3 regions of the Pseudoduganella albidiflava genome follow, and region 3 is predicted to be linked to each of the others. Evidence: predicted binding sites of a transcription regulator. Region 3 holds the regulator's gene; each other region holds the start of a gene.

Region 1 (9,587 bases), 1.8 Mb from region 3:
TCCATGCGCATGCCGAAGTCGACGTGGTTGACGATGGTCTGCAGGACCGTGGTGATGATCGTGGCGCCGCCCGGGCTGCCGATCGTGAACGCCGGCTTGCCGTCCTTCAGCGCGATGGTCGGCGCCATGCTGCTGCGCGGTCGCTTGCCGGCTTCGGGCACGTTCGGCCCCGGGCCGGAAAATTCGAAGTCGGTCATTTCGTTATTGAGCAGGAAGCCATGGCCGGGTACCACGATGCCGCTGCCGCCCCACGATTCGATGGTGAACGTGTAGGAGACGACGTTGCCGGCCTTGTCCGACACGGTCAGGTGGGTGGTGTGGGCGCTTTCCTGCCGCAGCCGTGCCGTGGGCGCCGGGCGCTGCGGCACGCTGGCATCCTGCTGGAACGGATAGGGATCGCCGGCGACGACCGGGCCGGTAGCCGCGCGGCCGGCGTCGATGAGCTTCCTGCGCTGCGCCGCGTACTCCTTGCTGAGCAGGCCGGCCACGGGGGCATCGACATATTCGGGATCGGCCAGGTAGGCATTGCGGTCGGCGAACGCCAGGCGGCTCGCTTCCAGGTACAGGTGCTCGGCCTGCGCGCGCGGCAGCGCCTTCAGGTCCCAGCCTTCGAGAAGGTTCAGCGCCACCAGCACGGTCACGCCGCCGCTGCTGGGCAGCGGCATGCCATACAGCTCATAGCCGCGGTAGGTGCTGCGCACCGGCTGGCGGATGCGCGCTTCGTAGTTGGCCAGGTCGGCCAGCGTGAGTTTGCCACCGCGGACGCTGACGCCAGGCGCCGTGGCGGGGCGGTTCACGGCGTCGACGATCGCGCGAGCCACCGGCCCTTCGTAGAACGCCTTCACGCCGCCTTGCGCCAGTGCGCGGTAGGTGCTTGCCAGGCCGGGATTCTTCAGCAGGGTGCCGGGCGGCGGCGCCATGCCATCCTTCAGGTACAGCGCGGCGGTGGCCGGGAAACGCCGGAACTTGTCGGCGTTTTCATCGACCAGCCGGGAAAAGTTGGCGTTCACCGTGAAGCCCTTGGCCGCCACGTCGATGGCCGGGGCCAGCACCTGCTTGAACGACATCGTGCCATAGCGGCGCAGCGCTTCATCCCAGCCGCGCACCGTGCCGGGCACGCCGACCGACTGGCCGCTGGCGACGACGGTGTCGAAATCCATTTCCTTGCCGTTGTCGAGGAAGGTGGCCGGGCTGAATGCGGCGGGTGCCGTTTCGCGGTGGTCGATCGTGACCACGCGCTGTTCCCTGGCCAGGTACACCACCATGAAGCCGCCGCCCCCGATGCCGCAGCTGAACGGGTCCGTCACGCCCAGCGTGGCCGCCGCGGCGATGGCCGCATCGATCGCGTTGCCACCCTTGTCCAGGATCGCCAGCGCCGATTGCGACGCCTGCTCGCTGATCGTGGCGACCGCGCCGCCGGTACCGGTCGCGACCGGCGTTTTTGCAATGGCGACCGTGCCGATGGCGGTCAGGACGATGGCGGCGACGAGGTGTCTGGTCATGAGCTGGTGGCTTGCCTGGTGGGTGGGCGGGCTGTCTGGGCTATGCGGGCGATCGTTACGCGCAAGCTTACCCGATAATCCGGTGGCGGCGCATCCACGGCGGGCGGTTCGGGCGGTTCCAGTTTTTCCAGCGCGAACGTCAGCCCATCCTGCGTGATGGCGGGTTTCGCGTTCGGCATGTTCTCGGCCAGCACGAAGTTGCGCGTTCCACGCGGGCTCGTCAGCATGAACGTGTAGCTGATGTAGCCGGCCCAGACGCACACCGCGCCCTGCCTGCAGCGGCTGTCGTTGATACGTTCGAGTTTCAGGTGGGTGCCCGGCGCCAGCATCACGCTTTCCCCCTGGCGCAGCGCGTAGCTGGCGCTGGTCTTGCGGGGTTTGTCGGCCACCGCTTCCGCCTGCGTGCTGTCGATCGAGCACGCGGCCACCACGCCAGCCGTCAGCGCGCAGCCGATAATTCCGATGAGCCTGGCTTGCATAGGTCCTCCATCCGGCAAGGACGTTCAGGTTATCAAATTGCTATGAAAATGGTCGCACTGCTGAGCTATAGCTGCCAGGAAAACATCGATTCGAGAACAAAAGTTGCAAAAAAACCCGTGACAGGCTCCGATTTTCCGCAGCCTGTCACGGGCCTTCAAGAAACATTGCAAAAGAATCGGAGCCTGTCACCGTTTTTCGGTCACCGTTTTTCGTCACCGATCTTCAGACAATAAAAAACCCGGCACGAGGCCGGGTTCTGCAGGGAGCGGGGCGCCTTACACGTAGGCGGCCAGCGCGCCTTTCATCTTCTTCAGCGCGGCCGATTCGATCTGGCGGATGCGCTCGGCGGAGACGCCGAATTCGTCGGCCAGCGTGTGCAGCGTGGCGCCGGAGCCGTCGTCGTTGGCCAGCCAGCGCGCTTCGACGATGCGGCGCGAGCGCGGATCGAGTTTGCCCAGGGCCGTTTCCAGGCCTTCCGACTGCAGGCGCGTCACCTGTTCCGCTTCGAGCACCTTGGTCGGCTCCGACAGGTCGGACGACAGGTAGGCGATCGGCGAGAACTTGTCGTCTTCATCGTCGGTCGGTGCTTCCAGCGCGATATCGCGGCCGGACAGGCGCGTTTCCATCTCGATCACTTCCTCGCGCTTGACGTCCAGCGTTTTGGCCAGCGCATCGATCTGGTCCGGCGTCATCGCGTCCAGGCCGGTCTTGTGGCTGCGCAGGTTGAAGAACAGCTTGCGCTGTGCCTTCGTCGTGGCCACTTTCACCAGGCGCCAGTTCTTCAGGATGTACTCGTGCATCTCGGCCTTGATCCAGTGCATGGCGTACGACACGAGGCGCACGTTCTGGTCCGGGTCGAAGCGCTTCACGGCCTTCATCAGGCCGATATTGCCTTCCTGGATCAGGTCGGCGTGCGGCAAGCCATAGCCGAGGTAGCCGCGGGCGATCGATACCACCAGGCGCAGGTGCGACAGCACGAGCTTTTCCGCTGCCTTCAGGTCATTGTTTTCCTTCAGGCGGCGGCCCAGCGAGACTTCTTCCTCGTGCGTCAGCATCGGCAGGCGGTTTACAGCGGAAATGTAGGCATCCAGGTTCCCCAGGTTGCCACTGAACCCGAGTCCCAGTGCACTACTGCCGGCTGGAACCAGGGCGGAAGGTGCGGACATGGTAGTCATTTTCATTCCTCGCTTGAAGGTCTTGCATGGTCCTGCTGCGGGATTGCAGCGCGACATTTGCGTACAGCATGCAACGTTGAGCTTAATTCGGTCTTAACCACCGGCAAGCACTTGCTGTCAAGACTTGCCGGCACTTTATCGTGTTCAACGTTGCGTTTGAACATATATTAGCACTCTCCACCGAGGAGTGCCAATCTCACTAATTCTATGGCCTCGATAGCCTCTTTGCTATGGCTCAATACTAATCGGTAGGGCTGGGGCGCGGCTCGGCGCGCCAATGTTACTGGGCAGAATTTGAGCTGGATCAAAGGTTGTAAGACAAGATTATCGACGCGGCGCGGCGGACTCTGTGCGTGAACGCACGATCATCCGGGGGCGGATGTAGGAGTGCAGCCAACGAGTTTGTACGTCGGCAGGAGGGGGTGGACAAAGAGATAAGGGCGGCCCGCCCGATTGCAAGAGCAGGCCGCCGGGAAAATTGCGTCAGGCAAGCCGGGCCAGTTGCCGGCGCACGGACAGCGCCGCGCCGACCAGCCCCAGACCAGCCGACAGTGCCAGCAGCAGCGCCATCGCCAGCGGTTCGAGCGGGGCCAGCTGGAATTCGGATGCGTACAGCCGGGCAAACTCGGCGATCGCCGCGTTCAGCGGATGCAGCGACAACGCCACCGCACCCAGCGCGACGGCGCCGGCGAACAGGCCCAGCAGCGCACCCGTGTAATAGAACGGGCGCTGGATATACGTATCGGTCGCGCCGATCAGCCGCGACACGAGGATTTCCTCGCGCTGCGTCAGCACCTGCAGCCGGATCGTGTTGAACACCACCGCGACGACCACGGTACCGAGCGTGGCCGCCAGCAGCAGCAGGCCCACGCGCAGCACGCCCAGCAGGGCGGCCAGCCGCTTGACCCATTCGGAATCGACCTGCACCGACTCGACGCCGGGAATGGCGCGGATGCTGTCCGCGATATCGTCCACGTGCGCGCTTTCCGCCGCGCTCTGGAAGGCATTGAGCCGCACGATATAACTGTCGGGCAGCGGATTCTCGCCCAGCGTGTCGATCACGCCGGCCACGCCGTTTTTCTCCTGCAGTTCCTCCAGCGCCTTTTCGCGCGGCACGAACACGATCCGCGCGTCCTTCGCCACCGCGCGCAGCGAACCGGCCATGCCTTGCGTATGCTCGCGCGGCAGGTCCTGCTTCAGGAATACCGACAGTTCGGGGTCGACGGCCAGCTGTTCGGACATCGGCCGGATATTGTCCAGCACCGTCACGCCGGCGAACGGCAGCGCCAGCGCGATCGCCACCACGAGAATGTTGAAGAAGAACGAGCCCGGCGAGCGGCGCAGGTGCCCCACCGCGGCGCCCAGCGCGAAGCCATGTTGACGCAGCCACACGCTCATGCGGCCTCCTTCAGCAGTTCACCCTGCTTCAGGTGGATCACGCGGCTGGCGCTGTCCAGCACCAGTTCGTCGTGGGTCGAGATCAGGCACGTGACGCCGGCCTTGTTGAAGGCGCGCAGCGCATCGAACACCTTGTTGGCGCTGGCGCGGTCCAGGTTTGCCGTGGGTTCGTCGGCCAGGATGATCTGCGGCCGGTTGACGATGGCGCGGGCAATCGATACGCGCTGCTGCTCGCCACCGGACAGGGCCAGCGGGCTGGCGGTGGCGCGGCTCAGCAGGCCCACCTTGTCCAGCGCGGCGCGGGCGCGTTCTTCCGCCTGGCTACGGGGCAAGCCGGTGACCAGCATCGGCATCATCACATTGGCCAGCACGGAACGGTCGGTCAGCAGCCGCTGCTGCTGGAAGATCAGGCCCAGGTTGCGGCGCAGGAAGGGCACGCCGGCGCTTTTCAGCCGGCCGATGTCGGTACCATTCACGGTCACCTGGCCCGACGTGGGGCGCTCCATGGCCGCGATCAGCTTCAGCAGCGTGGACTTGCCCGCCCCGGACGGGCCCGCCAGGTAGACGAGCTCGCCCTTGGCGACCGTCAGCGTGACGTCGCGCAGCGCGGTGGTGTCGGCGGTGTATTGCTTGGTGACGTTGACGAATTCGATCATGGCCGGTTTTTCCGTTCCCCAGCCATCAACCGAGCAGGGCTTCGACGAATTCTTCGGCGTCGAACGGCTGCAGGTCCTCGATCTTCTCGCCGATGCCGATGAAATACACGGGCACCGGGCGCACCCGCGCGATCGCGGCCAGCACGCCGCCCTTGGCGGTGCCGTCCAGCTTGGTGATGATCAGGCCGGTAAGCTGCAGCGCATCGTCGAACGCCTTCACCTGGGTCAGCGCGTTCTGGCCCGTGTTGCCGTCGATGACGAGCAGCGTTTCGTGCGGCGCCTGGTCCATGCCCTTGCCGATCACGCGCTTGATCTTCTGCAGCTCGTTCATCAGGTGCAGCTGCGTCGGCAGGCGGCCAGCCGTGTCGATCATGACGACATTGGTGCCCTTCGCCTTGCCGGACTGTACCGCGTCGTACGACACGGCGGCCGGGTCGCCCGATTCCTGCGACACCACCGTCACGTTGTTGCGCTGGCCCCAGATCATCAGCTGCTCGCGGGCCGCGGCGCGGAACGTGTCGCCGGCGGCCAGCAGCACGGACTGGCCGTGCGCCTGCATGTGCTTGGCGAGCTTGCCGATCGTGGTGGTCTTGCCGGCGCCGTTGACGCCGGAAATCATCATCACGGTCGGCTGGTGCCGGCCCAGCACGAAGGGTTTTTCAAGGGGCCGCAGCAGGTCGACCATCAAGGCCTTCAGCGCCACCTTGACGGCGGCCGCATCGGTCAGTTTGTCGTCCTTGACCTTGCGCTTGAGCGCATCGAGCAGGTATTCGGTGGCGTCGATGCCGGCATCGGACATCAGCAGCGCCGCCTCCAGTTCGTCATACAGGTCGTCGTCGATGCGGGCGCCGACGAACAGCAGCGACAGGTTGGCGGAGGTTTTCGACAGGCCGGCCTTGAGCCGGTTCATCCAGGATTGTTTCGATTCGGGGCGCGGCGCGGTTTCAACGTCGAAAGCCAGAGGAACCGCATCGGCAACGGCGGCCGGCGCGGGATTCGAAGCAGGGGCAGCGGGAGCCGGGATCGGCGCCAGGTCCGCAGGTGCGACCGGCGGCACGTCGGGCGTGACGGTTTTTTTCTTGAAGAAGCTGAACATGTGTGTGGGGGCTGCGGCCGCGGTGGCCGGTAACACGCTGGGAATGGTTTCTTGCGCCGGCTATTCTACCAGAGCGCCCCGGAAAACCTTGCTGAAAGGGTATTTCCAGTATTTCCCCCGGGCTCGGCCGGCCTTGGGAAGCGCTGGCGCGCGATCCCGCAGCCGTTCCCCCTTGCATTACGACGTGCGCCGGCTCGGGGCTTCGGGCTCAGGCAGCGGCGTGCCTGCGCTGTTCGTGGCGCCAGTCGGCCAGCGCCGCGGCCACGTCGGGCAAGGTCAGCACCTGCACGTAGGCCGGGGCGCGCCGGCGCAGCGCGGCATTGCCTCCACCGGCCCACAGGGCCACCGGTTCCGGCAGGCGGGCCCGCAATTCCTTCAGCGCGTCCAGCACGTGGCGGGTATTCATCGACGTCGAGAACGACAGCGTCACCACGTCCACCTGCAGGGCGCGGGCCGCTTCGACGATATCGGGCAATGGCGTTTGCGGCCCCAGCGAATAACAGCCGGCACCCTCGGCCACCATCAGCGCTTCGGACATCAGTAGGCCCAGGCCATGCCTTTCCTGCGGCGTGGTGGTCAGCAGGATGCGCGGGCGCGGCGCGCCGCCCAGCGGATTGGTGGGCGGCATCGAGAAGATCGCGCTGCGCAAGACCATTTGCAGCGTTTCCGTGAGCAAGTGTTCCTGCCATACGCCGAGGTCGCCGCATGCCCAGGCGTCGCCGATGGCGCCCGTCAGCGGGGCCATCAGGTCGATGACGAAATTGCGCAGTCCCATCACCAGCAACGCCTGCGACAGCTTGCGGCGCAGCCCGTCGCTGTCGTGGCTGCGGCAAAGGTCCAGGTAAGGAGTCAGCTCGGTGGCGTCGGGAAGGCGCGGACGGTTGCCGGAGGTGGTTTTTTCCGCCAGTGCCTGCAACTCCTGCGCCGTATAGCCGATCACCTTGCCGGGCCGGAAGCCCAGGTCGATCAGGCGCTTGACGAGGCGCAGCTTGTGCACTTGTTCGACTGGATACAGGCGCTCGCCGAACGGGTCGCGTTCCGGCCGTGGAAACGCGTACCGCCGTTCCCATACGCGCAGCGTTTCCTTGGCCACGCCGGTATCGCGCTCGACGTCGCTGATCGTGCACGGCATGGGCGAGAAAGGCATCGGGTTATTCATCTGCGCGGGCTACTCCTGCGTTGGGCGTGCAGCATTTTAATGCCTTTTCCCGGGGAAAAATGACAGCCCATCCTTGCGGGAAGGGCCGGCCACGCGTCCTGTGTGACTTGTCCATGACATGCACAGGCAGGATGCATAGATGCATTTTATTTATGGGCTTTCACGGTTCATGTCGTGGACAAATAACGTGAAAAAAATTGTGGCCCGCACCGTCATGCGCCAAGCCAGGGCATGAACTGCCGGCTCAACGGCACGGTAATCACGGCCAGCAGGGTTTGCAACGTGATCAGCGAGGCCATCAGGCGGGCATCGCCCCCCAGCTGCTTTGCCATGATATAGGCGTTCGGGGCGGCCGGCAGCGCGCAATAGAAACAGGCTGCCAGCGCCACCTGCGGCGACACCTCCAGCCACAGGCAGGCCTGGGCCGCCAGCAATGGCATCACCAGCAGTTTCAGCACGGAGCTGACGGCAAGCGCTGCGGGGCGCGCGCCTTCCAGGGAAAACACCAGGCCGCCGCCCACGCACAGCAGGCCCAGCGCGGTGGCTGCCTTGCCGAGGATGTCCAGCGTATTCATCAGCTCTTTCGGCAGCGCGATGCCGAGCACGCTGACGAGCACGCCGGCCAGCGTGGCCTGGATGATCGGGTTGCGCGCCAGTGTCTTCGCCACGGTCCCCAGGTTCGGCGTGGCGCCGCTCCACCACGCCAGCGCGATCACCGCCAGCGCATTCACCACCGGCAGGCACAGCGCCAGCGCCAGCATGACGCGCGATGCCGTTTCGGCCGGGAAGAACAATGCCGCCACGGCCAGGCCAAAATACGTGTTCGGACGCATCGCGCCCTGCATGACGGACGAGCGGCTGGCGCCCGGCAGCGCGGGCAGCAGCAGCAGCGCGCCCAGCGTCAGCACCACCACGGCGAACGTGGGGACCAGGGTGGCCAGCGCCAGTTCGCCGACTTCGCCGCCCTCGAACGACAGCCGGGCCGTGCCCGCGAACAGCATCGCCGGAAACGCGACGTTGTACGAGAACTTCTCGATGGAGGGGAAGAACTCGGCCGGCATCCAGCCGAAGCGGCGGATCGCCACGCCCAGCAGGATGATCAGGAAGACGGGAATGATGGAAGCGAGCATGGTGCGATTCTAATCGTTGCCTGGGTACGGATTCGTGCCCGCTCAGTCCGCCGAAATACCGGACGGGCCGATGCGGTGCGCATTCGGCGTGCTGGAAATGCGGATGCGGATCAGGTGGCGGCCCGGGTCCGTATACATGGCACGGCCGTGCAGCGTGCGGTGATTGTCCGCCCACAGCAGCGTATCGTCCGGCAACTGGCGCACGAAACGGGGCGCACGCTCTTCGACGATCTCGTTGAGCAGGCGCAGCGCGGCTATCAGTTCGGGAGTGGCCAAGTCGGGCCTGGCTGCAAGTCCTTTTTCAATCGAATCGTAGCGCCACCGCATCGCCCGGCCATCGGCATGAAAAACGGGTGCGTAGAATAATTCGATCCGGTCGTCGCCTGCGGCATAGACCGACGGCACGCGGAAAGGTACCTGGGTATCGCACAGCAGTGCATAGGCGTCGCGGCCCGCCGCGGTTTTCTGCAGCTCGGCAACGATGTCTTCCACGTCGATCAGCAGCGATTCGCCGCCATTGCAGCGCGCCGAGGCGACCACGTACAGCAGGAACTGCTCTTCCGGCATCGGGTAGAACGACGAATCGGTGTGCATGTCGGCGTTGCCGGTGCGTTCGGAGAAGGTGACGAACTTCGACTGGCTGCCGGGGCGGGCGCGCACATCCCATGCCACGCGCCTGGTGCGCTGGTCGGTCGACGTGGGGAAGCCCTGCGTCAGCGCGATCGCATACAGCACGGCGTTGCGGTGCGCTTCGGACAGGCCGGCCAGGCCCAGGCCGGTGATGGCCAGGCCGCGTGCCTTGCGGCTGGCCATGTGGGCGGCGAAGTCGCGCAGCGTGGGCACGGCGAGCAGTTCGCGCTGCAGCGCTTCCTCGTCGGGGTGCGGATAAAAGCCATTGCCGTTGAAATCGTCGAAGTGGCGTTCAACGATGGCGATTATGCGGGGCAAGTCGTCGCCCCAGGAAAAATTGGTCTGGACAACAGCGATGTTG
Region 2 (9,587 bases), 800 kb from region 3:
TGGTATAGGAACGGTAGGTTGGCATGACGATGTCTCCTCAGACTTGTATAAAGGGCAGCAACTGACGGCGCAACTGACGACGCAACTGACGGCAAGAAAATGTTGGCAAAAAATGTTGACAAAAAATGTTGACAACTTCTGCACACGCGCATACGCGCGCAGAGGCGCGAAAGGGCATCAGCTTGCGCCCGCCGGCATCAGTTGTCAAATATATGATTTAATGCGCTGTGAGAGCTTGGAGATATCACTGAACATGAACATCGAATTGCGCCAGCTGCGTTATTTCGTCACCGTGGCCGAGGAGCTGCACTTCGGCCGCGCGGCCAAGCGCCTGCACATGACGCAGCCGCCCCTGTCGCAGACCATCCTCGCGCTGGAAGACATGCTGGGCGCCGCCCTGTTCGACCGCAACCGCCGCGGCGTGGCGCTGACCGCGGCCGGCGACGCCCTGCTGCCGGAAGCGCGCCGCCTGCTGGCCCAGGCGGGCGAACTGCCGGGCCTCGTCAAGCGCGCGGCATCGGGCGCCACCGGCAAGCTGGTACTGGCCTTCGTGTCCTCGGCCGACTACAGCGTGCTGCCCCCTTCGCTGCGCGCCTACCGTGCCGCCTTTCCGCAGGTGCAGATCACGCTGCAGGAAGCCACCTCCGACCTGCAGCTGGAAGAACTGCTGCACGGCCGTGTCGATGCGGGCCTCCTGATCCCGCCGCTGCCGGACAAGGCGAAAGCGGAACTGGATTACCTGCCGGTGCTGAACGAGCCCCTGATCCTGGCCTCGCCGGCCAGCCTGCCCGAATTGCGCGGCAAGCACGAAGCCGACCTGTCGGCAATGCCGCCACTGCCGCTGATCATCTTCCCGCGCGCGATTTCGCCGGGCCTGTACGACGCCATCCTGGCCGTATTCCGCGCCGCCGGCATCACCCCGGTCATCGGCCAGGAAGCGATCCAGATGCAGACCATCGTCAGCCTGGTGTCGGCCGGCATGGGCATCGCCCTTGTGCCACAATCGGTCTCCAACCTGCGCCGGCCGGGAGTAGAATACCGCCCGCTGGCGCAGGCCACCCCGCTGGTCGAAACGGGCCTGGCCTGGCGCCGCGACAATACTTCCCCCGTCCTCAAGGGCTTCCTGGACTTGATGAGAAAGAGACTCTGATGCTGATTCACCCGATGCCCGATCCCGTCGCCCTGCAGCTCGGCCCGGTGGCGATCCACTGGTACGGCCTGATGTACGTGCTGGCCTTCGCGCTGTTCATCGCGCTGGGCCGCGTGCGCATCCGGCAGCCGCACATCGCCGCCCTGGGCTGGAAGAACCACGACCTGGACGACATGCTGTTCTACGGCATGCTGGGCGTGGTACTCGGTGGCCGGCTGGGCGAAGTGATCTTCTACCAGCCGCACCTGTTCGCCACGCCGCTGGAAATCTTCAAGGTCTGGCATGGCGGCATGAGCTTCCATGGCGGCTTCATCGGCGTGCTGGTCGCGATGTGGTTCTGGGCGCGCAAGGCGAAGCGCAACCTGCTGGACGTGTACGACTTCATCGCGCCGATGGTGCCGCTCGGGTATGCCGCCGGCCGCCTCGGCAATTTCATCAACGCGGAACTGCCGGGCCGCCCGGTACTCGACCCGAACCTGCCCTGGGCGATGATCTGGCCGAACGTGGATGCGCTGCCGCGCCATCCGTCGCCGATCTACCAGATGCTGGTGGACGGCATCCTCGTGTTCATCATCCTGTGGATGTTCGCGCGCCATGCCCGCCCGCGCCTCGCGGTGGGCGCCATGTATACGCTGCTGTATGGCTGCGCGCGCTTCTTCACCGAGTACTTCCGCACGCCGGACTGGGAAATCACCGTGCTGGGTTTGCCGGTCACGTCGGGCCAGGTGCTGTCGCTGCCGATGATCGTGGCCGCCATCGCGATGCTGGTGTGGTCGTACCGGCGCAATACCTACAGCGCGGCGCCGGCGCACGCGTAGCGCATTGTCGCCGCATGCGCAGGGCGGCACGCCTGCGCCGCCAGTCTTCCGGCTGGCGCTTCAGCCGATCAGCTTCAGTATGAAGCGCCACTCGTCCGCTTCCACCGGCATCACGGACAGCCTGCTGCCCTTGGCCAGCAGGCGCATGTTCTCCAGCTCGGGGTGGCTGCGCAACTCCTTCAGCTCCACGTACCGCCCCTGCTTCACGGCCCTGACGTCGATGCCGGTCCAGCGCGGGTTTTCCTGCGTGGCCTTGGCGTCGTAGTACGGGCTGGCCGGATCGAACTGCGTGGCATCCGGATACGGCATGCTGGCGATTTCGGCGATGCCCGCGATACCCGGCACCGCGCAACTGGAGTGATAGAACAGCACGCCGTCGCCGACCCGCATGGCGTCGCGGATGAAGTTGCGGGCCTGGTAATTGCGCACACCGTACCAGGACGTGGTCTGGTTCTTCGATGCGAGCACGTCGTCGAAACTGACGTCGTCGGGTTCGGACTTCATCAGCCAGTACTGTTTCGGCATCTGCCTTGCTCCTGACGTGAAAACGGCGGGCGTAAAAAAGCGGGACGTAAAAAAGCGGCTGCGCACCTTCCGGTGCAACAACCGCTTTCAGTACTTCATATAGGGCCCCGCCTGTGCCGTCATGCCGGCATCCTGAACCTAACGGTTCAAGGCGGCCACAGTCAGTTCAACTTCGGGTTCATCGGACTAGCGACGCTCACACCCGCCGAACAATGTTCCGCGACCTATGCGTGTTAATGGTTCAAGGAATATATGGCACTTCTCGAACACCGCAGGGTAGGACGCAGTTTACTCCTCAAACGCCGTCAGGGAAAGTCCTATCGTGCGTCAGAAGAGATTTTCCTGCGGGGTCAGCGCGCCGTCGAGCACCCGGTGCATCGCGGCGATCTTGTGCTGGACTTCCAGCAGCGAGATCTCCGACAGCGGGCCGGCCGGCGCCTTGGCCGTCAGGAATTCGGCGGCCATCGACAGCGCCGCCATCACGGCGATACGGTCGTTGCCCTTCACCTTGCCCGTGTCGCGGATGGTAGTCATTTTCTTGTCCAGCAGGGCCGCCGCTTCGCGCAATGCGCGTTCCTCGCCGTCCTTGCAGACCAGGCGGTACGACGAACCCAGGATATTGACGTCCACGTTGCTCATGACTGGAGGTCCTCTTGCTCGGGGGTTGCCGTTTCCAGCGGAGGGATATGTTCCAGCAGTGCCGACACGCGCGCATGCGCTTCGGCCAGGCGCTTCTGGTATCCCAGGTTTTCAGCCACCAATGCGGCATTGGCCTGGCGCAGCTGGGCGTTTTCACGCCGCAACGAGAGCGCCAGCTCGGCCAACTGCTCGATCTTGTCGGAAAGTTCTTGGAAGTCTGCAATCATCCCGCCACTATAGGGCGGCGCGATAACGTGGTCAACCGAATCGGGACGGTTCTTTACTTAATTACATCTTAATGGCAGAACGCCGCTACAAGGAAGACGGGCGGGATAGCGGATGAGGTAGCGGATGAGGTAGCGGATGAGGTAGCCGGTGAAATGGCGGACGAAGTAGCCGGTGAAATGGCGGACGAGGTGGCCCATGAGATGGCCGATGCAGCAACAGAAGCAGGTAGCAGCAGAAAAGTAAGTAGTAGCCGGAGTAAGTAGTAGCAGAAGCAAGTATCGGACGCAGGTAGCCGACATGCATGCCGCCGGATGGCGGCATGCCAGGACTGCCGGGCGAGTCAGGTAACCGTGCCCAGCGCCAGCAACAGCATGGCGCCAGCCAGCACGCCCAACGCCGCGCCGGCGGCCACGTTGATCGCCACACGCACCCATTCCGGCGCATGCAGGTCTCTGGGGAATTTCGTCTGGAACATCGCAGCCTCCGCTAGACAATGCAACGTTTAATGCTTGCAATCCCTGCAACGTTAATACAGTGCAACGCTTATGAAGTACTACCTGATGCCGTGCACCCTGATGCTGTGCAACTTGATGCAGCAACTCAATGCACGTTTGATGAATGCTTCCGAATGCGAACGGACAGTGTGCACCTCCGGCGAAGCTTTGTCAAAACACAAACGGGGCTTTCCGGCCTCCCGCTGCGAGCGCTACCGCCGATAGAAATTTTCCCAATATGAATTCTCTTGAAATCACTTAGGACCATCCCTATAATTGTTGGCACTCGTTAGTCGAGAGTGCTAACAACGAATCAACCTCACTGTACACATAAGGAGTTTTGTATGAACCTTCGCCCTTTGCACGATCGCGTCATCGTCAAACGCCTGGACCAGGAAACCAAGACCGCATCCGGTCTGATCATCCCTGATGCCGCCGCCGAGAAGCCGGATCAGGGTGAAGTGCTGGCAGTGGGCAACGGCAAGGTTGCCGACAATGGCACGCTGCGCGCACTGGAAGTGAAAGTCGGCGACCGCGTCCTGTTCGGCAAATACTCCGGCCAGGCCGTCAAGGTCGATGGCGAAGAGCTGCTGGTGATGCGCGAAGAAGACATCCTGGCGATCGTCAACAAGTAATCGGCCGACCCCTTACATAGAATCTGGAGATTTCCAACATGGCAGCTAAAGAAGTGATTTTCGGCGACGCAGCGCGCGCCAAAATGGTTGAAGGCATCAACATCCTGGCCAACGCGGTCAAGGTCACCCTGGGCCCGAAAGGCCGCAACGTCGTGCTGGAGCGCTCGTTCGGCGCCCCGACCGTGACCAAGGACGGTGTCTCGGTCGCGAAAGAAATCGAACTGAAGGACAAGCTGCAGAACATGGGCGCGCAGATGGTGAAGGAAGTCGCATCGAAGACTTCCGACAACGCCGGCGACGGCACCACCACCGCGACCGTGCTGGCACAAGCCATCGTGCGCGAAGGCATGAAGTTCGTTGCCGCCGGCATGAACCCGATGGACCTGAAGCGCGGCATCGACAAGGCCGTCGCCGCCACCGTCGAAGAACTGACCAAGATCGCCAAGCCATGCACCACCTCGAAGGAAATCGCCCAGGTTGGCGCGATCTCCGCGAACTCCGACTACTCGATCGGCGAGCGCATCGCTGAAGCGATGGAAAAAGTGGGCAAGGAAGGCGTCATCACCGTGGAAGACGGCAAGTCGCTGAACGACGAGCTGGACATCGTGGAAGGCATGCAGTTCGACCGCGGCTACCTGTCCCCGTACTTCATCAACAACCAGGAAAAGCAGGTTGCTGTCCTGGAAAACCCGTTCGTCCTGCTGTTCGACAAGAAGATCTCGAACATCCGCGACCTGCTGCCGGTACTGGAGCAAGTGGCGAAAGCCGGCCGTCCGCTGCTGATCATCGCCGAAGACATCGAAGGCGAAGCGCTGGCGACCCTGGTGGTCAACAATATCCGCGGCATCCTGAAGACCTGCGCAGTGAAAGCTCCTGGCTTCGGCGACCGCCGCAAGGCCATGCTGGAAGACATCGCCGTGCTGACCGGCGGCCAGGTGGTTGCTGAAGAAGTCGGCCTGACGCTGGAAAAAGTGACGCTGGCAGAACTGGGCCAGGCCAAGCGCATCGAAGTGGGCAAGGAGAACACCATCGTCATCGACGGCGCCGGCGAAGCCGCGGGCATCGAAGGCCGTGTTCGCCAGATCCGCGCACAGATCGAAGAAGCGACCTCGGACTACGACCGTGAAAAACTGCAAGAGCGCGTGGCCAAGCTGGCCGGCGGTGTTGCCGTGATCAAGGTTGGCGCTGCCACCGAAGTCGAAATGAAGGAAAAGAAAGCCCGCGTGGAAGATGCACTGCACGCCACCCGCGCTGCCGTGGAAGAAGGCATCGTTCCTGGCGGTGGCGTGGCCCTGCTGCGTGCCCGCGCTGCGCTGACCGTGAAGGGCGACAACCCTGACCAGGAAGCCGGCATCAAGATCGTGCTGCGCGCGATGGAAGAGCCGCTGCGCATGATCGTGCAGAACGCCGGCGAAGAATCGTCGGTGGTGGTCAACGCTGTGCTGGGCGGCACCGGCAACTACGGCTACAACGCCGCCAACGGCACCTATGGCGACATGGTTGAAATGGGCGTGCTGGATCCGGCCAAGGTCACCCGTTCGGCACTGCAGAACGCCGCATCGATCGCCGGCCTGATGCTGACGACCGACTGCATGGTGGCGGAAGTGGTGGAAGACAAGCCAGCCGGCGGCATGGGTGGCATGGGCGGCATGGGTGGCATGGGCGGCATGGACGGCATGATGTAATCATGCGGTAACTGCCGGCTTCGGCCAGCTGCACCTGAAAAGGCTGCTTCTTCGGAAGCGGCCTTTTTTACGTCAAGGTCGCCTGGAAAATGGGGATGTACCGCTTACGAAAATCCGGGACGGAGCCTAATGCCGCTTAGATAAGTCCACCCCAAGTGCAAATTCCGGGGGCAGACCCGGCGGGTCTGACCCCAGCCCTTCGCTGTTGGGGTGAAAGCATGCGCTTCCAACGTATCGGGTAACGCTTAACTTAGCGGTATCAGGGACAGACCCTGTTTTTCGGGAAACTTCCTCAAAAACAGGGTCCGTCCCGGATTTTGGCGTCGATGGAACGCATAACGCTCGAGTCGACCGGGCTTCGACACACCCCTCCCGACCCCGCAAACAACAACGGCCGCCGAAGCAGCCGTCGATGACGTCACGGGAAGCGCGTCATGGAAGTACGCGAATCATGTTCGCAGGCTCAGGGCCGCCGTCGCGCCAGCCCGGCGCCCACGGCGCTGCCGAGGCCGACACCGAGGCCGATGCCCATCGCGAAATTGCCCATTGCAACACCGATCGCGCAGCCGATCGCTGCACCCAGGCTGATACCGAAGCCAACATAGCGCCCGGTGCGGTCGTCCGGTTCCATATCCATCTTGCGTCTCCTGTTCCGTGGTTGTTGTGGGACCAATATACACCCGGTTTTCGTTCTCTCTGCTGTTTTTTTAAGCGGATCGTCCCGCTTGAACAACGTTTTCAAACGGCTGGGTTATACGGTTTTGCGTTGCATCAAAGCTCACTTTTCACTCCCAAACCATGGCGCCGGCGGGGCCTCGCGAAGGGGCGGATGGTGCACCGCAATGCTTGCGTGCGCCTGCCGCCCGGCCATCGACTTATCATTTTTTCTTGACTAATCGAGCGAGAACGACATGGCAGATACGGTGGGCGACTTCCTCTTGCAACGCCTCGGCGAATGGGGCGTGCGGCGCGTGTTCGGCTATCCCGGCGACGGCATCAACGGCATCATGGGTGCGTTCGGCCGCCAGGAAACGATCGAATTCATCCAGGTACGGCACGAGGAGATGGCCGCCTTCATGGCCACCGCGCACGCCAAGTTCACCGGCGAAGTGGGCGTGTGCCTGGCCACCTCCGGCCCCGGCGCCGTGCACCTGCTCAATGGCCTGTACGACGCCAAGCTCGATCACCAGGGCGTGGTGGCCATCGTCGGCCAGCAAAAACGCATGTCGATGGGCAGCGACTACCAGCAGGAAGTCGACCTGCAGGCGCTGTTCAAGGACGTCGCCCATGAATACGTGCACATGGCCACCGACCCGGCCCAGGTGCGCCACCTGATCGACCGGGCCTTCCGCATCGCCAAGGAAGAACGCGCCGTTACCTGCCTGATCTTCCCGAACGACGTGCAGGAGCTGGCCGCGGTTCCGAAGCCGCCGCGCGAGCACGGCACCGTGGTCTCGGGCATCGGCGCCCTGACCCGCAGCCACGTGCCGCCGCAGGCCGCGCTGCAGCAGGCCGCGCGCATCCTCAACGAAGGAAAGAAAGTCGCGATCCTGGCCGGCGCCGGCGCCCTGCATGCCACCGACGAGCTGATCGAAGTGGCCGACATCCTCGGCGCCGGCATCGCCAAGGCGCTGCTGGGCAAGGCCGCGGTGCCGGACGACCTGCCTTTCGTCACCGGCACCATCGGCCTGCTCGGCACCAAGCCCAGCCACGACATGATGAACGACTGCGACACGCTGCTGATGGTGGGCTCGAACTTCCCTTACAGCGAGCACCTGCCGAAGGAAGGCCAGGCGCGCGGCGTGCAGATCGACATCGACGCGCGCCGCGCCAGCGTGCGCTACCCGATGGAATTCAACCTGATCGGCGATTCCCGCGAAACGCTGCGCGCGCTGATCCCGCTGTTGCAGCGCAAGACCGAGCGCCAGTGGCAGGACGACATCCGCGCCAACGTCGAGCGCTGGTGGCGCGTGCTGGAAGGCCGCGCGATGAACGAAGCCAATCCGATCAACCCGCAGCGGGTATTCTGGGAACTGTCGCCGCGGCTGCCGGACGACTGCATCATCGTCGGCGATTCCGGCTCGGCCACCAACTGGTACGCGCGCGACGTCAAGATCCGGCGCGGCATGATGACCAGCGTCTCCGGCGGCCTGTCCACGATGGGCTGCGCGGTGCCGTATGCGATCGCCGCCAAGTTCGCCCACCCGGAGCGCCACGTGATCGCGCTGGTCGGCGATGGCGCCATGCAGATGAACGGCATCAATGGCCTGATCACGATCGCCAAGTACTGGCAGCGCTGGGGCAACGGCAAGCTGGTCGTCATGGTGCTCAACAACCAGGACCTGAACCTGGTCACCTGGGAAGAGCGCGTGATGGGGGCCAACCCGAAATTCGAAGCGTCGCAGGTCATGCCCGATTTCCCGTACGCGCAATACGCCGAGCTGGTGGGCCTGAAAGGCATCCGCATCGACAGCGCGGACGCCGTGGCCGCCGGCTGGGAAGCGGCGCTGGCATCGGACCGGCCGTGCGTGCTGGAGATGGTGACCGATCCGCACGTGCCGCCGCTGCCGCCGGACGTGCCGGCCAAGCAGGCCGCCGCCTACTTCAAGGCCCTGCTGAAGGGCGACCCGGACGCGCTGGCCACCGTGCGCGCCAGCATCAAGGAAACCTGGGAGGGATGGTTCCCGCCGAAGAAAGATTGATCCCGCGAGCGGCATCGTGGCGTGCATTCGATTGGCGCTGTGCAAAGAACGCCTTTCGATTACCATGTTCGCCACATGGACACGAAAAACCGCACGAGCAAATCCTCCCATCTTCCCGCCCTGGCCGGCACGCTGGCCGGGCTGCTGGCCGCCGCGCTGGGCGCGTGGTACCTGTATCCGCAGCACGTGGGGCCCGGCACCGGGCCGGCGCGGGTACCTGTCGCCGCCCCTGCCACCGCCTCGCCTGCGTCACCCACTGCTTCCGCCCCTGCCCCCGCTGCAGCTTCTGTCGCCGCCATGCAGCCCGGGCAGCCGCTGACCAGCGAGCAGGCCGTGGCCCGCCTGATGGCGCTGCCCGAACTGCAGGCCTGGGCACAGCGCATCGAGAAGGCATCCGGCGGCGCGGTGCGTGGCGCCGTGATTCCCTTCGACCCCGCGCCGCGCACGGTGAACGGCAGGCAGTATCACCAGCTCAGCTTTGTCGAGAACCGGCCGGAAGCGGCCGTCACGTGGCAAAGCTTCCTGGTCGGCGTGGCCGATGGCGAGATCCTCGTCGACGATGACGAATCCCTGTTGCCGCTGGCGCGCTGGCGCACCGAACAACGACCGATGGAACGGGCCGCGCGCTGACCCGGCCATCACCGACCACCATGGAGCCACCGATGTACACGCTGTATTACTCCCCCGGCGCGGCCAGCCTGGCCGTGCATG
Region 3 (9,587 bases):
GTTGGCGCCGGTCAGGCCCTTGACGGACACCACGACCGAGTACCGGTTCTGGGTGCAGTTGAGCGCCACGGTGACCGCTTCCATGCGGCCGGCGGTACCCGCGGTGCTCGGCGGATTGCAGGTCATGTGCTGCGGCTGGGTCTTGATCACCACGTTGTAGTTGCTGCCGTATTCGACCGTGCGCGGGAAGCTGAAGTCCGTGGCGCCGACCGGTACCGAGATCACGTCGTCGCCATTGGCCAGTTGCAGGCCCGGGTTCGCCAGCGGCACCTTGTTGCCCAGCGAATCATAGAAGGCGCCGGTGATCGTGAATTCCGACTTGCCGCCGCAGCCGGCCAGCGCCAATGCGGCAGCCAGCACCGCCGTGCCGAAGTATTTTGCTTTCATCTAGTTCTCCAGTTGGGGCGATGTTCAGGACGCGGGCGAAGCGATCGGAGCGCACGAGACCGCGAGATTCAGCTTGTCGCCCGACGGCATCGTGCCGGTGGGGTTGTCCACGGTGCAGAACAGTCCCTCGGGTTGCTGCAGCACTGTCACGCCGTAGGCGGCGCCGTCGAATACCTTGCCGGGGAAGACAAAGTCGGGGCCGGTATTGGGACGGATCGTCACGGTCATGTTACCGAGCGCCAGCACCAGCTGGTCCTGCGTCAGGCCGGTCACGGTGCCGCCCAGCTGGTAGCTGTTGGTTTCGCAAATGACCCTCGGCCGCAGCGCGGTGTAGTAGTTGGCCTTGATGTTCTTGCCCGAGGATTCTTCGACGTCGCACCTGGCAGCGGTAGGCTGAGTCACCACCTCGATATTGATCGTGGAATCCTCGGCGATCAGGTTCGGGAAATAGACCTGGGAACTGCCCACGGCGACGGACACGGTCTGGTCGCCGTTCTTCAGGACCAGGCCTGGCTTGGCCAGGCCTTCGACCGTCACCAGCAGCGTCAGGTTGCCGTTGTCGTCACCGCCGCAGCCGGCCAGCATCGCGGCGCACAGCGCGCCTGCGGTTGCGCGCGCATACATACTCTTCATAACAATAACAATCTCCAAATTGATCGGGGCGGATGCCGGGCGGCGGCTGACCCGGCAGCGGCACGGCCGGGCCGGAAGCGGCGCGTACTGAGCCGGAAGCGGCGCCTATTTTAGTCCATTTGGCAAGCCCGGAGGCGCTAAATCCTTGTAACGACCTGTGTCATGGCCGCGCCTTCACGGCACGCGCGCGACGGCGCAGGACGATACACGCCCCTGCAACTGGCAGCGGTTGCGCACATTGCCGCCGCGGTCGTGCACCGCCACCTGCCAGGTATCCGGCCCGGTGCGTTCCATCGTCATGAAGCCGAAGCCGCCCTGCCAGGCGCTGAAATGGGCGATCACGGCGCCGGGCGCCGGCTGGATGGCGGACACCTCTTCCGGCAGCGGCACCACATCCTCCATGGTGCCGGAGAAACCGGCCACGAACTGGCTCGGATGGCTGGTCTTGAAGCTGGCCTGTTGCCACATATGCACGTGGCCGGACAGCAGCGCCTGCACGCGGGGCGGCAGCAGCAGCGGATTGACCGAGCCGAAGCTTTGCTGCAAGCCCGCGTCGCCCAGTTCCAGGCGCAACTGGCTGGCCTTGTCGAGGCTGGCGCCGAAGCCGAGCACCGGGTGGTGGTTCGCCAGCAGGTTCCAGGTGGTGCGCCGCGACAGCGTTTCAGCCTGCACATAGGCGTCGCGGTAGCGCGCGAAGCCGGTATCGCCCGGCTGCAAGCCCCGCCACGACGTGGCAGCCGTGTCCACCACGAGCAATTGCGCATCGCCGCCCAGCGGCACCGCGTACGGATCGCTGTAGTTGCCGATGGCGTCGTCGGCCTGCGCATTGCAGTCGCGGCCGGCCTGCAGCGGGCGGGGATCGAGGAAGCGCCACCAGCCTTGGCCGGCGCGGGTGCAGCTTTCATGGTTGCCGCGCACCACCACCCACGGAGCGGCCCGCAGCAGGGGCTCGGCGGGCCGGAAGAAATCCTCGCGCCAGGTATCCCAGCCATAACCCCACGGGCTGCCGGCGCAGCCCGCGTTGCCGTCCGGGCAAGGATTCTCGCGATAGTGGTAGTCGCCCACGTGGACCACGAGGTCGGGCTGCCAGCGGGCCGCCGCTGCCGCCACGCCGGCGAAGGGGAACTGCTCCGTATCGTTGCAGGCTTGCCAGGCATGATCGGCCTTCTTCAGGCGGCAGCCCGTGTCGCCGATGACGACGATGCGCCGCGCCTCGTGCCGTGGCAGCGGCAGGGGGCTGCCGGCCAGGGCCGCCCGCTGCGTGTCCGCCGGCAACGGCGCTTCGCACGCGAGCACCGGAAATGCCGACGGCTTCGAATCGGCCGGAGCCGATGCGGTCGGCCGCTGCGCGATCGTGGCCGGGGCGGCGCGGACCGACATCGGCACCGGCCGGCCATCCACGTCCAGCGTGGGGCAGGCCGCGGCGACGGTGATCACGCGGGCCGTGGCGGCGCCTTCCTCGCCCAGGACCACGTAGCTGGAGAGCACGTCCGGCGGCAGCGGCGCGGTGGTGGCGCAGCCGGCGAGGAGAGCCGCGGCAAGCGCGGCAGGCAGGAGCGATGGAACAGGCAGCAGACGCATGATGACCCCGGTTCGATGTCAGTCCGCTAATTTAGCACCAAGTAAATACCAAAGCGACAGCATCCCGGGCCTTTCCGGCCGGGCCATGCGACAATGGCGCCATGAACGACATCGCACGACCCAAAGCCATCCTGTTCGACCTGGACGATACGCTGTGGCCGATCGGCCCGGTGATCGCCGAAGCGGAACGGGGCCTGCATGCCTGGCTCGCCGAACACGCGCCGAAGGTGGCGCAGGCCTTCACGATCGAACAATTGCGGGAACAGCGCATGGCGTTGCTGGCGGAAAAGCCGGAACACCACCTGGACCTGATCGGCCTGCGCCGCGCCGCGCTCGAAGCGGCGTTCCGGCACGTGGACGAAGACCTGGCCCGGCTCGACGGGGCGATCAGGCATTTCACGGCGGCCCGCAACACCGTGGAGCTGTACCACGACGTGCTGCCCGGCCTGCAGCGCCTGGCCGAAAAGGTCACCCTCGGTTCGGTCTCGAACGGCAACGCGGACCTTGAAGTCATCGGTCTCGCCCACCATTTCAAGGTATCGCTGGCGGCCAGCCGTTTCGGCAAGGCGAAACCCGACCCCGGCATCTTCCTGGCGGCGTGCGAGGCGCTCGGCGTGGCGCCCGGCGAAACCGTCTACGTGGGCGACGACCTGCGCCTCGACGTGGAAGGCGCGCAAAAGGCGGGCCTGCGGGCGGTGTGGATGAACCGCACGGGCAGCACGGCCCACCTGGAAGCGGGCATCGTGCCCGACGCGATCTGCCGCGACGTGGGCGAGCTGATTGCGTGGCTGGAACAACAGTTAGCCGATTGAATTCCCGGCGCGCGCCCCGCGGTGCATAATGAAAGCCTAGCCTGTGAAACGATCATGCAACTCGATACCCGTGCCCAAACCCTGCTCAAAGCCCTCGTAGAGCGCTATATCGCCGACGGACAGCCTGTCGGCTCGCGTGCCCTGTCGAAGATTTCCGGCCTTGACCTGTCGCCGGCCACGATCCGCAACATCATGGCCGACCTGGAAGAACTCGGTTATGTCGCCAGCCCCCACACTTCCGCCGGGCGCGTGCCCACGCCGCGCGGCTACCGCATCTTCGTCGACACGCTGCTGACCGTGCAGCCGATCGACGAGCGCGATGTCGAATCCAGGCTGCGCCCGCAGGCGCAGCCGCCGCAAAAGCTGATCGCCACCGCGGCGCAGATGCTGTCGTCGCTGTCCCAGTTCGCCGGCGTGGTGATGAGCCCGCGCCGCGAATCGGCGTTTCGGCAGATCGAATTCCTGCGCCTGGGCGAGAAACGCATCCTGCTGGTGATCGTGGCGCCCGGCGGCGACGTGCAGAACCGCCTGCTGCTGACGGACGTCGACTACACGCCGTCCCAGCTGCAGCAGTCCGCCAACTTCATCAACCAGCACTACAGCGGCCTGGCATTCGACGAGGTGCGCACGCGCATGCAGGGCGAGCTGCGCCAGCTGCGCGACGACATGGGCCGCCTGATGCAGGCCGCGGTGGAGGCGGGCAGCGAAGCGATGGCCGATACCGGCGAGGACATGGTGATTTCCGGCGAACGCAACCTGCTGTCGGTCAGCGACCTGTCGTCGAACATGACGTCGCTGCGCCAGATGTTCGACATGTTCGAGCAAAAGACCGGCCTGATGCAGTTGCTGGACGTGTCCTCGAAGGCTTCCGGCGTGCAGATCTTCATCGGCGGCGAATCGACCCTGGTGCCGCTGGACGACATGAGCGTGGTCACCGCGCCGTACGAAGCCAATGGCCGCATCGTCGGCACGCTCGGCGTGATCGGGCCGACCAGGATGGCGTACGAACGGGTGATCCCGATCGTGGACATCACGTCGCGGCTGCTGTCGAACGCGCTGAGCCAGAACTAATCGAAGCTCACCCCAAGTGCAAATTCCGGGGTCAGGAGGGAATGCTGGCATGCATGCCAGCATCGTTGCGCAGGCGCGAAGCAGGCTTCGCGAAACCCCTGCTGCACCCCGGCGGGGCAGAGCAGGGGTTTCGACGAGCACTGCTCCTCGCCTGCGTAGCGGTACCGGCATGCATGCCGGTACTCCTCTCTGACCCCAGCCCTTCGCTGTTGGGGTGAATGCATGTGCTTTCAATGTATTGCGTGACGCTTAACTTAACGGCATAGGGTCTGTCCCCGGTGCATAGTCGCGCCGCATGAAAAAAACGGCCCTCGCGGGCCGTTTTGCTGTCAGGCATTAATGCCGGTGCGGGCAATTCTCCTTCGTGCAGCTGCCATAGATCGCCAGCGCATGCTCGGCGATCCTGAAGCCGCGTTCGGCGGCGATGCGCTGCTGGCGGGCTTCGATTTCCTCGTCGACGAATTCCTCGACGCGGCCGCAATCGAGGCACACGAGGTGGTCGTGGTGGGAACCCTGGTTCAGTTCGAAGATCGCCTTGCCGCTTTCGAAGTGATTGCGGTTCAACAGGCCGGCCTGTTCGAACTGCGTCAACACGCGATAAACGGTGGCGAGACCGACGTCCATATTGTCGGCCAGCAAGATCTTGTAGACATCTTCGGCCGTCAGGTGACGCACGGAACTGTTCTGGAAGATGTCGAGGATCTTCAGGCGCGGCAGGGTGGCCTTCAGGCCGCTGGCCTTCAGGTCGGTGGGGCTGTTACTCATGTTCGGTAGTCGGTTTAGGCTGGAGTGCTTTATGATATAGCGTTTCGGCACTTCCGCTCAATCGATTTGAGGTCACTTATGCGCGTCACCCCAGCGTCACCGTCGTCCGTCCCGCCTGCTGTCTTGCCAGTCATGAATCAGCTGAAATCCCGCGTACCCCTGCTGGCAGCGGCTGCTTGCGTGGCGCTCGCACTGGGCGGCTGTGCCGGCAAGACCGTGCTGGGGCCGAAAGAAGGCGCGCAGGTGGCACAGCAGGCCAACCCGGTCGTCGATCCGGCGCAGGGCGCCGTGACCACCAAGGCATCGCAGATCCAGCGCTTCATGTGGTTCTTCTCGCCGTACCGTCCCGATATCCAGCAAGGCAACTTCGTCTCGAAGGAAATGCTGGCGCAACTGAAACCGGGCATGACGCGCGACCAGGTGCGCTTCATCATGGGTTCCCCATTGCTGAACGACATCTTCCACGAGAACCGCTGGGATTATCCGTTCCGCTTCGCGCGCGGCGACGGCGAGCTGACGACCAGCAGCGTGGTCCTGCATTTCGACAAGGAAGGCAAGCTGGAAAAGTTCGAAGGCGGCGAGCTGCCGACCGAGCGCGAATACATCGCCCGGATCGCTGGCCCGATCAAGCAATTCCAGAAAGACGAGAAGCGCAACAGCGAGAACCAGCCGGCCGCGCAGCGCGCGCCGCTGCCGAGCGGCCAGGATTCGGGCAACCGCAACCCGGTCGAGATCAGCACGCCGCCGGCCGGCCAGTAAAGTCAGCGAAAAAGCACACCAACAAGAACAACACAGGATAACCCCATGACCACACTGAACATCGCCATTGCCGGCGCCGGCGGCCGCATGGGCCGCATGCTGGTGGAAGCCGTGCTGAATGCCGATGACCTGCGCCTGTCCGGCGCGCTCGGCATCGCCGGCAGCGACGGCCTGGGCCAGGATGCCGCGGCGTTCCTGGGCAAGGCATCCGGCGCGATCGTCACCGCCGACCTGGCCGAAGGCTTGCGCGGCGCGGACGTGCTGATCGACTTCACCCGCCCCGAAGGCACGCTGGCGCACGCCGAATACTGCGCCGCGCACGGCGTCAAGCTGGTGATCGGCACCACCGGCTTCGACGATGCCGGCAAGGCCGCGCTGAAGGCGGCCGCCGAAAAAACGGCGATCGTGTTCGCGCCGAACATGAGCGTGGGCGTCAACGTCACGCTCAAGCTGCTGGAACTGGCCGCGAAAAGCCTGTCGACCGGCTACGACATCGAGATCATCGAAGCGCACCACCGCCACAAGGTCGACGCGCCGTCCGGCACCGCGCTGAAGATGGGCGAAGTGATCGCCGACGCGCTGGGCCGCGACCTGAAGGAATGCGCCGTGTACGGCCGCGAAGGCGTGACCGGCGAGCGCGATCCGTCGACGATCGGCTTCGCCACCATCCGCGGCGGCGACATCATCGGCGACCACACCGTGCTGTTCGCCGGCACCGGCGAGCGCATCGAGATCAGCCACAAGTCCAGCAGCCGCGCCGGCTATGCGCAAGGCTCGCTGCGCGCCTCGCGCTTCCTGGCCGACAAGGCCACCGGCCTGTTCGACATGTACGACGTGCTGGGCCTGAATACCTGATCCCGCGCCGGCGCGATGGAACACTTCACCTTCGCAGGATACTGGGAACGTGGCGACGCGATCAGCCACGCCATCGCCTGGCTGCTGCTGGCGATGTCGCTGGCGAGCTGGTTCTTCATCCTGTCGAAAGGGCTGATGTCATGGCGGGTGCGCCGCAGCGCGCGCGTGGTGCAGCGGTTCTGGGATGCGCCCACGCTGGCCGACGGCGTGGCGGTGGTCTCGGCGGGTGACGCGGAAGGCATCTACCTGGCGCTGGCCGAGCAGTGCACGGTCCCGGCGCCCGATGGCAAGGGCAATTCGCTCGGCACCGCGGTGGGTCGTTCCGAACAGGTCACGCGGCTGTTGCGCGATGCGATCCACCGCTCCACGGTGCGGCTCGAATTGGGCCTGACATTGCTGGCGTCGATCGCTTCCACCGCGCCGTTCGTCGGCCTGCTGGGCACCGTATGGGGCATCTACCATGCGCTGGCGGCCGTGTCCTCGTCCGGTGCCGTGGAAATCGACAAGGTGGCCGGCCCCGTTGGCGAAGCGCTGATCATGACCGGCGTGGGCCTGATGGTGGCGATCCCCGCCGTGCTGGCCTATAACGGCTTCAACCGGGTCAACCGCCTGACGCTCTCCGAGCTCGACGCGTTCGCCTACGACCTGCACGCGTACCTGACCCAGGACGCGGCGAAGCGCTGAACGGAGCTTGGCAATGGCATTCGGCGGATTCAACCATCACCGGCAAAAGGAATCGATGGCCGACATCAACGTCACGCCGATGGTGGACGTGATGCTGGTGCTGCTGGTGATCTTCATCCTCGCCGCGCCGATGTTTACGCACGCGGTGAAGCTCGACCTGCCGAAGGCCCAGGCATCCGGCGCGCCGCAGCCGGCGGACGCCGTGCGGATTTCCATCGATGCCGCCGGCACCGTGTACTGGAACGAGGAAGCCGTGCAGCCGGCCGAGCTGCAGCCGCGCCTGGCCGGCGCCGCGCGGCGCGACCCGCAACCCGAACTGCAACTGCGCGCCGACCGCGCCACCCGCTACGAAGCGGTGGCGCAACTGATGGCGGCGGCACAGCAGGAAGGCTTGACGAAGCTGGTCTTCGTCACCGACCCGAAGGGAAATGAATAATGGCCAGCATCACCCTGGACGGCGCGGCGATCCGCGACGAAGCAAGCTTTCATGCCGCCAGCCGCGCGGCATTCGGTTTCAACGACCATGTGGCGCCCACGATGGATTCGTGGATCGACGCCCTGTCCTACCTGCGCGATGAAGAGGGCATGACGAAGTTCCGGCTCAAGCCGAACGAAGTCCTGGAAATCGCCATCACCGGTTCGGCGGCGATGAAGGCCGCGGTGCCGGACCTGCTCGAGGAAATCGCCTTCTGCATCGGCGGCATCAACGAGCGCTACGAGGATTACGGCGAAAAGCCGGCGCTCAAGCTCGTGCTGAAGTAGGCCGGCCGCTGGCCTCAGGAAGCTGGCCTCAGGAAGTTGGTCTCAGGAAGCTGGCTTATGGAAGCTGACCGGCGGCCGCTGAACAGAGGCCGCCAGTTCGGGTCACTGCGCCTTTTCGCCCGGTGCCAGGGTCAGCACGTCGAAGCCGGTGGCCGTCACGGTCACCATGTGTTCCCACTGCGCCGACAGCGAGCGGTCGGCGGTCACCACGGTCCAGCCATCGGGCAGCGCGCGGGTCTGGTGCTTGCCGGCGTTGATCATCGGCTCGATCGTGAAGATCATGCCCGGTTCCAGCTTCAGTCCCATGCCGGGGCGGCCATAGTGCAGCACCTGCGGATCTTCGTGGTACACCATGCCGATGCCGTGGCCGCAATAGTCGCGGACCACCGAAAAGCCGGCGCTTTCCGCCACCACCTGGATCGCATGGCCCACGTCGCCCAGCGTGGCGCCCGGCTTCACGGCGCGGATGCCGGCCCACATGGCGTCATACGTCACTTCGCACAGCTTGCGGGCCGCCTTGCCGGGATTGCCCACGTAGTACATGCGGCTCGTGTCGCCGAACCAGCCATCCTTGATCACGGCCACGTCGATGTTGATGATGTCGCCGTCCTTCAGCACCTTCTTCGGCGAGGGAATGCCATGGCATACCACTTCGTTGACGGAGGTGCAGACGGTCTTCGTGAAGCCGGCATAGCCCACGTTGGCTGGAATCACCTGCAGCACGTTGACGATGTAGTCGTTGCACAGCTTGTCCAGGTCTTCGGTGCTCACGCCCGGCTTCACGTGCGGGCCGATCATCGTCAGCACATCGGCCGCCAGCTGGCCGGCGACGCGCGACAGTTCCACCTGTTCCGGCGACTTGATCAGGATGGCATCGCTGTTCTTCTTACGCATCGTGCAGCGCCTCTCCTTTTACCGGCGTCAGCCGAAGAGGGCCCTGGCCGGTCTCGCCGCGCAGCAGCAGCTGGCACAGGTCGCTGTAGTTCAGGTCGGGGTTGGTTTCGGCCAGCAGGCCGATGCGCAGCCAGTGCTCGGCCTGCGCATTGATCGAGCGGCTCAGTGCGCCGCTGGCGATGCGCAGGTTCTCATGCATCTGGTCGGAGATTTTTACGATGCCCATGTTGTCCTCAATATACGGTCCATATACGGAACGCATATTACCACAGCTCGGGCAGGCGATATACGTTCAATGTACGTTCCATGTATCGAACGTATATCGCCAGGGCCGCTCAGCGCACGGCTTGCGGATCGAAGTGGGGGTTATGGATGAGGGCCAGC

Evidence for each region. Region 3 encodes HrcA, which represses chaperone genes, less so after heat shock. Its sites were predicted from a motif close to TTAGCACTCNNNNNNNNNGAGTGCTAA; they were not measured.
Region 1: the regulator HrcA is predicted to act here: its motif matches at 3,325-3,351, upstream of rpoH (RNA polymerase sigma factor RpoH).
Region 2: the regulator HrcA is predicted to act here: its motif matches at 4,134-4,160, upstream of groES (co-chaperone GroES).

Annotation. Positions count from the first base shown of each region.
Region 1 is NZ_CP036401.1:5,745,110-5,754,696, reverse strand. Features, by position in the region: gene ggt (gamma-glutamyltransferase) at 1-1,502, opposite strand, end outside; gene EYF70_RS23825 (hypothetical protein) at 1,499-1,981, opposite strand; gene rpoH (RNA polymerase sigma factor RpoH) at 2,258-3,157, opposite strand; gene ftsX (permease-like cell division protein FtsX) at 3,641-4,555, opposite strand; gene EYF70_RS23810 (cell division ATP-binding protein FtsE) at 4,552-5,211, opposite strand; gene ftsY (signal recognition particle-docking protein FtsY) at 5,237-6,307, opposite strand; gene EYF70_RS23800 (MerR family transcriptional regulator) at 6,516-7,454, opposite strand; gene EYF70_RS23795 (AEC family transporter) at 7,679-8,596, opposite strand; gene EYF70_RS23790 (TauD/TfdA family dioxygenase) at 8,639-9,587, opposite strand, start outside.
Region 2 is NZ_CP036401.1:887,440-897,026, reverse strand. Features, by position in the region: gene ilvD (dihydroxy-acid dehydratase) at 1-25, opposite strand, end outside; gene EYF70_RS03770 (LysR family transcriptional regulator) at 254-1,150, shown strand; gene lgt (prolipoprotein diacylglyceryl transferase) at 1,150-1,968, shown strand; gene EYF70_RS03760 (EVE domain-containing protein) at 2,029-2,493, opposite strand; RNA gene ssrS (6S RNA) at 2,594-2,774, opposite strand; gene EYF70_RS03750 (cell division protein ZapA) at 2,821-3,132, opposite strand; gene EYF70_RS03745 (hypothetical protein) at 3,129-3,359, opposite strand; gene EYF70_RS31815 (hypothetical protein) at 3,701-3,835, opposite strand; gene groES (co-chaperone GroES) at 4,199-4,489, shown strand; gene groL (chaperonin GroEL) at 4,528-6,174, shown strand; gene EYF70_RS30985 (glycine zipper domain-containing protein) at 6,638-6,811, opposite strand; gene EYF70_RS03730 (thiamine pyrophosphate-requiring protein) at 7,086-8,876, shown strand; gene EYF70_RS31515 (hypothetical protein) at 8,952-9,506, shown strand; gene EYF70_RS03720 (glutathione S-transferase family protein) at 9,539-9,587, shown strand, end outside.
Region 3 is NZ_CP036401.1:89,287-98,873, forward strand. Features, by position in the region: gene EYF70_RS00360 (fimbrial protein) at 1-387, opposite strand, end outside; gene EYF70_RS00365 (hypothetical protein) at 412-1,020, opposite strand; gene EYF70_RS00370 (metallophosphoesterase family protein) at 1,195-2,601, opposite strand; gene EYF70_RS00375 (HAD family hydrolase) at 2,703-3,413, shown strand; gene hrcA (heat-inducible transcriptional repressor HrcA) at 3,468-4,484, shown strand; gene fur (ferric iron uptake transcriptional regulator) at 4,821-5,249, opposite strand; gene EYF70_RS00390 (outer membrane protein assembly factor BamE) at 5,382-6,008, shown strand; gene dapB (4-hydroxy-tetrahydrodipicolinate reductase) at 6,054-6,863, shown strand; gene EYF70_RS00400 (MotA/TolQ/ExbB proton channel family protein) at 6,879-7,547, shown strand; gene EYF70_RS00405 (ExbD/TolR family protein) at 7,561-7,983, shown strand; gene EYF70_RS00410 (barstar family protein) at 7,983-8,309, shown strand; gene map (type I methionyl aminopeptidase) at 8,412-9,203, opposite strand; gene EYF70_RS00420 (ParD-like family protein) at 9,196-9,429, opposite strand; gene EYF70_RS00425 (VOC family protein) at 9,539-9,587, opposite strand, start outside.